Regions from separate parts of the Kitasatospora kazusensis genome, predicted to be linked through region 1. Evidence: riboswitches for the same ligand, from Rfam matches in the RefSeq annotation. Region 1 holds a riboswitch; each other region holds the start of a gene.
The links. A riboswitch is a leader RNA that binds a small molecule or an ion and turns the genes downstream of it on or off. The one in region 1 is predicted to bind cobalamin.

Region 1 (2,257 bases):
GTGCAGCAGCGCGCGCAGGCCGAGGCCGAGGGCGTGCGCGAGCGCGTACGACTGCTCGGCGTCGCCGGTCCACTTGCCGGTCGTCTCGACCTTCTCGTACGCCGGGACGGAGATGCCGATCCTGCGGGCCGCCTGTTCGACGCCGAGTTCCCGGGCGACCCGGAAGTCCCGCAGGGTGGCGGGGCGGGCGCCCATCAGCTGGGCCGGCGGGCACCAGAGCGCGCGGGAGAGGGCGATGAACTCCTCCTCGGACGGGCGGATCTCGCCGCTCTCCCAGCCGATGACGTGCCCGGGCAGCAGGCGGACCCCGTGGGCGGCCATCCCCTCGGCGACCTGTTCCGGCGTCAGGCCGAGCCCCGCCCGGTGCGCCCGGGCGGCCGCCGGGGAGAAGGGCACGGGTGTGCTGCCGGGCTGTCTGCGTCGCATGTCAAGTGACCGTACGGGTGGCCCCGGCCCGTCCATACCCGCTGATTGCACGAAGCCCGGGTGGCGCCCCCCAACGGGCACTAGATGATCCTCCAAGGAGGTGGCGCCGAATCCGGGCCCTACTCGGAGGTAGTGACGGATCATCGACAGGCTGCCAGGCTACGCGGGTAGCACCCACCCCACCTCCCGTTCTGTCGGCACGTCAGCGGACACGGCGTGTGACCAAGCCCTCCGGAGACCTTGTTGACTCCCGGTCGAGCCCCGTGATGGGATCCTTCAGCCAAACGGAGGCATGCAGAGGAAGCCGGTGGGAATCCGGCGCGGTCCCGCCACTGTCACCGGGAGCACGCCCCAGGCGTGCCGGCCCGGAAGCCAGGAGACTCTCACCCCCCGGTACGTCGATCCAGGGCGCGGACCCTGAGTGAGGACACCCACGCCATGCAGGTTGCCCCGGTCGGGCCCCGAACCCCCCCTGTCTTCGTCGCGCCGTGCGCGCCTTGAGGCGCGGCTCCGCTCTCGCGCTCGGCACCGTGGCGGGCTATCTGGCCGACGCCCGCTTCGCCGACCCCCGGCGCGGTCATCCGGTGGCCGCCTTCGGGACCGCCGCAGACCGCCTGGAGCGCCGGATCTGGCGCGACCACCGGGGCACCGGCGCCCTGTTCACCACGGTCTGCGTGGGCACCGTCGCGGCCGGCGCACTGCTCGCCGACCGGGCGGCCGGCCGCTCCTGGGCCGGCCGGGCCGCGCTGGCCGCCGCCGCGACCTGGACGGTGCTCGGCGGCGCCTCGCTGACCCGGGAGGCGCGCACCATCGGCCGCGCGCTCCAGGCGGACGACCTGAACGCCGCCCGCGAGCGGCTGCCGCACCTGTGCGGGCGCGACCCGAGCTCCCTGGACGAGGCCCAGATCGCCCGCGCCGTGGTCGAGTCGGTCGCCGAGAACACCGCCGACGCCGTGGTGAACGCGCTCACCTGGGGCGCCGTCGCCGGCACCCCCGGGCTGCTCGCCTTCCGCGCCGTCAACACCCTGGACGCGATGGTCGGCCACCGCTCGGCGCGCCACCTCCGCTTCGGCTGGGCCTCGGCCCGCCTGGACGACCTGGCCGGCTGGCCCGGCGCCCGGCTCACCGCGCTGCTCACCGTCGCGGCGGCGCCGGAGCCGCGTACCGCCTGGCGGGTCTGGCGACGGGACGGCTCCGCGCATCCGAGCCCCAACGCGGGCCAGGCGGAGTCCGCGTTCGCCGGTGCCCTGGGCGTCCGGTTGGGCGGCACCCTGACGTACGGCGAGCAGGTCGAGCACCGGCCGGTGCTGGGCGCGGAGCTGCGGGCCGTCACGGTGGACGACATCGAGCGGGCCTGTGTGTTGTCCCGCCGGGTCGGCGCGCTGGCCCTTGCTGTGACGGTTGGTGCGAGGGTGCTGGGGCGGATGGGACGGGACGGCGCCGTACCTTCCGTCTCGCGCAGTTCCTCGCGCCCCCGGAGATTGCCCATGAGCGAGAAGAACGGGGTGCGGACATGAGTGGGGCACTGCTGGTCGCCGGGACGACCTCGGACGCGGGTAAGAGCGTGGTCACGGCGGGGATCTGCCGCTGGCTGGCCCGCCAAGGCGTGCGGGTCGCGCCGTTCAAGGCGCAGAACATGTCGCTGAACTCGTTCGTGACCGCCGACGGCGCCGAGATCGGCCGCGCGCAGGCCATGCAGGCGGCGGCGGCCCGGGTCGAGCCGGAGGCGGCGATGAACCCGGTGCTGCTCAAGCCCGGCGCCGACGGGCGCAGCCAGGTGGTGCTGCTCGGCCGGGCCGTCGCCGAGGTCGGCGCGATGGACTACCGCGAG
Region 2 (2,257 bases), on a different contig from region 1:
CTGGTCGTAGCCGCCGGCCGCGATCAGGGCGTGGATCAGGGCGTCGCCCTCGTGGCTGTCCTCGTCGATGACGTCCAGGCCCGGCAGGTCGTGGCCGAGGTCCATGCCCTCCTGGCGGAGGCGGGTGAGCAGGCGGATCGCGCTGGCCGGGGTGTCCAGGCCGACCGCGTTGCCGACCCGGGCGTGCTTGGTCGGGTACGCGGAGAGGACGAGCGCGAGGCGGCGCTCGGCGGCCGGGATGTGCCGCAGCCGGGCGTGCCGGACGGCGATGCCCGCGACGCGGGCGGAGCGCTCGGGGTCGGCGCGGTAGACGGTGAGGCCGTCCTCGTCCTGCTCCTTGAAGGAGAACGGGACGGTGATCAGGCGGCCGTCGAACTCCGGGACGGCGATCTGCGTCGCGGTGTCCAGCGGCGAGAGGCCGTCGTCGCTCGCCTCCCAGGCGGCGCGGGACCAGGTCAGGCAGAGTGCCTGGAGGATCGGGCGGTCGAGCGCGGCCAGCGCGCCCGCGTCCCAGGACTCCTCGTCGCCGCCGGCCGAGGCGTCGGCCGGGCGGGTGCCGCCGGCCGCGAGCACGGTGGTCAGGATCGCGTCGGCCCGGCCCAGCTCGGCGAGCAGCTCGTCGTCGGCGCCGCGCAGCGAGGAGCAGAACAGCGGGCGCGGGCGGGCGCCCTGGTCCTCGATGGCCTGGCAGAGCGTCTCCACGAAGGCGGTGTTGCCGCTCATGTGGTGGGCGCGGTAGTAGAGCACCGCGATGACCGGGCCGTCCGCGTTGCGCTCGGTGCGCTCCAGCGGGCCCCACTCGGGCGCGGAGGCGGGGGCGGCGAAGCCGTGGCCGGTCAGCAGCACGGTGTCGGAGAGGAAGGCGCCGAGCTCGGCCAGGTTGGCCGGGCCGCCGTGCGCGAGGTAGGCGTGTGCCTCGGCGGCGATGCCGGCCGGGACGGTGGACAGCTCCATCAGCTGGGCGTCCGGGGCCTGCTCACCCGTCAGCACGATCACCGGGCGGGGGCCGGCGAGCAGCGCGTCCAGGCCCTCCTGCCAGGCGCGGCGGCCGCCGAGCAGCCGGACCACGACCAGGTCGGTGCCCTCCAGCAGCGCGGGGAGCTCCTCGGCGGTGAGCCGGGCGGGGTTGCCGAGGCGGTAGTCGACCGGGCCCTGCGAGGCGCGGGCGCTCAGCAGGTCGGTGTCCGAGGTCGAGAGAAGAAGAATCATGCGAAGGCCCTCCAGGCCACGTCGGCGGGCATGGACAAGGGCAAGGGCGCACGGTGGCGCAGGCGCATGGGGCGCATGGGACGAGCCTTCCTTGGGGTCCGCGCCCCATGGGTGTCCCCCCGGCCGGCGGACGGGGAGGGGAGGACGGCAGGAGTTCCTGGCTCCCACGGCCGTTGAGCCGTGGTCACAGTGGCGGGACCGCACCGGGTTTGCACCGGTTTCCTCCCCTTTGCGCCGTCGCTGGCGTGGACAGGCCGCAGGGACTGTCCGGGAGCATCGTACGGGGTGCCCGAGACCGGCCGACAGGGTGCTGGCGGTTGGCCGGGTGTGATCCACAAGGCAGCGGCATCCCGGCGGATCGTGGGTATGCTCGCCGCCATGCCACCCACACCCGACGCCGCCCGGCCGGGCTCCGGCGCGCCCGACCGTGGGCGCGAGGACTCCTGCCCCGGGGCGCTTCGCCTACACACGGCCGACGACGGCGCACTGGCCCGGGTCCGGGTGCCGGGCGGACTTCTGACGGACCGTCAGGCCCTGGTGCTGGCCGACGCCGCGAGCGAGCTCGGCGACGGCGCACTGGAGACCACCTCGCGCGGCAACGTGCAACTGCGCGGGCTGCCTTCGGACTCCGGCCGGGAGCTCGGCACCCGGCTGCGTGCCGCCGGCCTGCTGCCCTCCGACTCGCACGAACGGGTCCGCAACATCGTCGCCTCCCCGTCGGCCGGGCTGGACGGCGCCGGGCACGCGGACGTCCAGGCCTGGACCCGCGAGCTGGACGCCCTGCTCTGCGCCTCCGAGCAGGCCGCCGGGCTCTCCGGCAAGTTCCTCTTCGCCCTCGACGACGGACGCGGCGACGTCGCGGCGCTCGACGCCGATGTGACATTGATCGCAGCCCCCGGCGGCGGCGCGCTGCTCCGGCTCGGCCGCGCCGCCACCGCCCGGCGGGTGCCCGCCGGGGCGGAGGTGCGGCACGCGCTGGCCGCCGCGCTGGAGTTCCTGGCCGCCGTCCGGGCCGGCGGTACGCCCGCCTGGCACCTGCGCGACCTGC
Region 3 (2,257 bases), on a different contig from region 1:
CCAACTGCCCCTGGACATACCGGTGATCTCCTGGTGGTGGAGCCTGCTCCCCAAGGACGACACCGCCCGCTTCGACCGGCGCACCGGCGCGCTGTTCGCCCTCCCGGACCACGACCCCGCGGCACTGCGCTCCGCATAGCGCGCCACGGCGGAAGGGACGCCGCAGTGGCGCCTCTCCACTCCCTCCCCCGTGCTCCCAAGGGGCTCCCGCTCCTCGGCCACGCCCTGCCGCTGATGCGGGACCCGCTCTCGTTCGTCAAGTCGCTCCGCCGGAGCGGCGAGCTCGTCCGGGTCTCGGCCGGCGGCATGCAGATCCTCTGACATCCCGTTCGGCACGGGCAGCCGCCAGTGCATCGGCGACGCCTTCGCCCGCGCCGGGACGGCCATCACGCTCGCCACCGTCCTCCAGCGCCGGCGGCGGCGCCCGGTCCCGGGCCGCACCACCCGGGCCACACCACCCGGGCCGCGCTCGCGACGATGCCCCACCCGGACGGCCTCCCCGGTCGTCCTGGCCGTGCTGTGCCTGACCTGAGGACGGCCGGGCTGGATCGCCCTGGGCACGCTGTTCGCCGTCACCGGCCTCACCGTCCCGCCCGTCACCCGCTGGGCCGAGCGCGCACGGGCGGCCGGCCGGGAGCTGAACCTCCGACAGGGGGAGCGTGCGGCGCGGAAACCGGCCGCGCGCTCCCCCCGCACGCCCCTGAGCACGTGATCTACGACACCTGCGTAACTGTGCAGGCTTGTGGCCGGACCGGGCTGGGCCCTACGGTGTTCCCCGCCGTGGTGTTCGGGAAGACCGGTGCACTGTGCTTGCACAGGAGTCCGGAGCGGCCCTCGCCACTGTGATCGGGAAGTCTCCCCACCACCCCCGCCGGCGACGGCGGGCGGCCACTGGGCGCCTCTGCGCGCCTGGGAAGGCCGGGCGGGCGAGACATTCGACCCGTCAGCCAGGAGACCGGCCACGGCACCGCACGAAACCTCCCCCGGCCTTCGGCCGGGGGTGCCCCCATCGAGGTGCTGGAGAGGCTGCCCTGAGATGACCCTGCCCGAAAACACTGCGACACCGCCCGCGACCGCACCGCCGAAGCCGGGCGCCACGGCCGCCCCGCGCTGGCAGAGACGGGACTGGATACGCACCGGCGGGCTGATGTCGGTCATCCTGGCCATGCACGTGGTGGCGTTCACCGTGCTGATCACCATGGTCGCCCCGCACCACTACTCCGTCGGCAGCCAGGCCTTCGGCGTGGGCCTGGGCATCACCGCCTACACCCTGGGCATGCGGCACGCCTTCGACGCCGACCACATCGCCGCCATCGACAACACCACCCGCAAGCTGATGGCCGACGGCAAGCGCCCGATCTCGGTGGGCTTCTGGTTCGCCCTCGGCCACTCCAGCATCGTGGTCGTGCTGGCCGGACTCGTCGCCACCGGGGCCAAGGTGGTCGGCACCCTCACCAACGACGACTCCAGCGCCCACAAGCTCCTGGGCGTGGTCAGCACCAGCGTCTCCGGCGGTTTCCTCTACCTGATCGCGGCCCTCAACCTGGTCTCGCTGGCCGGGATCTACCGGGTGTTCAAGGCGATGCGGGCCGGGCAGTTCGACGAGCACGAGCTGGAGAAGCACCTGGACGGCCGCGGTTTCATGAACCGCATCCTGGGCCGCCTCACCAAGTCCATCACCCGCCCGGGCCAGATGTTCCCGATCGGCCTGCTCTTCGGCATCGGCTTCGACACCGCCACCGAGGTCACCCTGATGGTCATGGCCGGCAGCGGCGCCGCCGCCGGCCTGCCCTGGTACGCCATCCTGTGCCTGCCGCTGCTGTTCGCCTCCGGCATGAGCCTGTTCGACACCCTCGACGGCACCTTCATGAACTTCGCCTACAACTGGGCGTTCTCCAACCCGGCCCGCAAGGTGTACTACAACCTCACCATCACCGGCCTGTCCATCGCGGTGGCGTTCTTCATCGGCACCATCGAGCTGGTCGGCGTGCTGCACGAGCAGCTCGACCTGACCGACCCGGTCTCCGGCTGGATCTCCGGCATCGACCTGAACAACATCGGGTTCATCATCGTCGGCCTGTTCGTCGTCGTCTGGGCCTGCGCGCTCGGCTACTGGCGCTTCGCGAAGGTCGAGAACCGCTGGAGCGAGAAGGCCGCCCAGCAGGCCGGCTGACGGACCGCCACCACCACGCCGCGCGTCCGGCACGGCCGGGGCTCCGGGCGCGTCCCGGTACGGCGGCGCGGCGGCTACGGTGGT

Region 2: it holds a riboswitch for cobalamin, as region 1 does, so the genes downstream of both, cobN (cobaltochelatase subunit CobN) here and ABD330_RS24265 (cobalamin biosynthesis protein) in region 1, are expected to answer to the same signal.
Region 3: it holds a riboswitch for cobalamin, as region 1 does, so the genes downstream of both, nicT (Nickel transporter NicT) here and ABD330_RS24265 (cobalamin biosynthesis protein) in region 1, are expected to answer to the same signal.

Annotation. Positions count from the first base shown of each region.
Region 1 is NZ_BAAANT010000034.1:55,563-57,819, forward strand. It holds gene ABD330_RS24260 (helix-turn-helix domain-containing protein) at 1-426, opposite strand, end outside; cobalamin riboswitch at 678-829, shown strand; gene ABD330_RS24265 (cobalamin biosynthesis protein) at 924-1,943, shown strand; gene ABD330_RS24270 (cobyric acid synthase) at 1,940-2,257, shown strand, end outside.
Region 2 is NZ_BAAANT010000003.1:21,419-23,675, forward strand. It holds gene cobN (cobaltochelatase subunit CobN) at 1-1,209, opposite strand, end outside; cobalamin riboswitch at 1,339-1,463, opposite strand; gene ABD330_RS03880 (cobalamin biosynthesis protein CobG) at 1,576-2,257, shown strand, end outside.
Region 3 is NZ_BAAANT010000029.1:79,509-81,765, forward strand. It holds gene ABD330_RS22540 (selina-4(15),7(11)-diene synthase) at 1-139, shown strand, start outside; gene ABD330_RS22545 (hypothetical protein) at 166-321, shown strand; gene ABD330_RS22550 (cytochrome P450) at 323-532, shown strand; cobalamin riboswitch at 765-978, shown strand; gene nicT (Nickel transporter NicT) at 1,037-2,173, shown strand.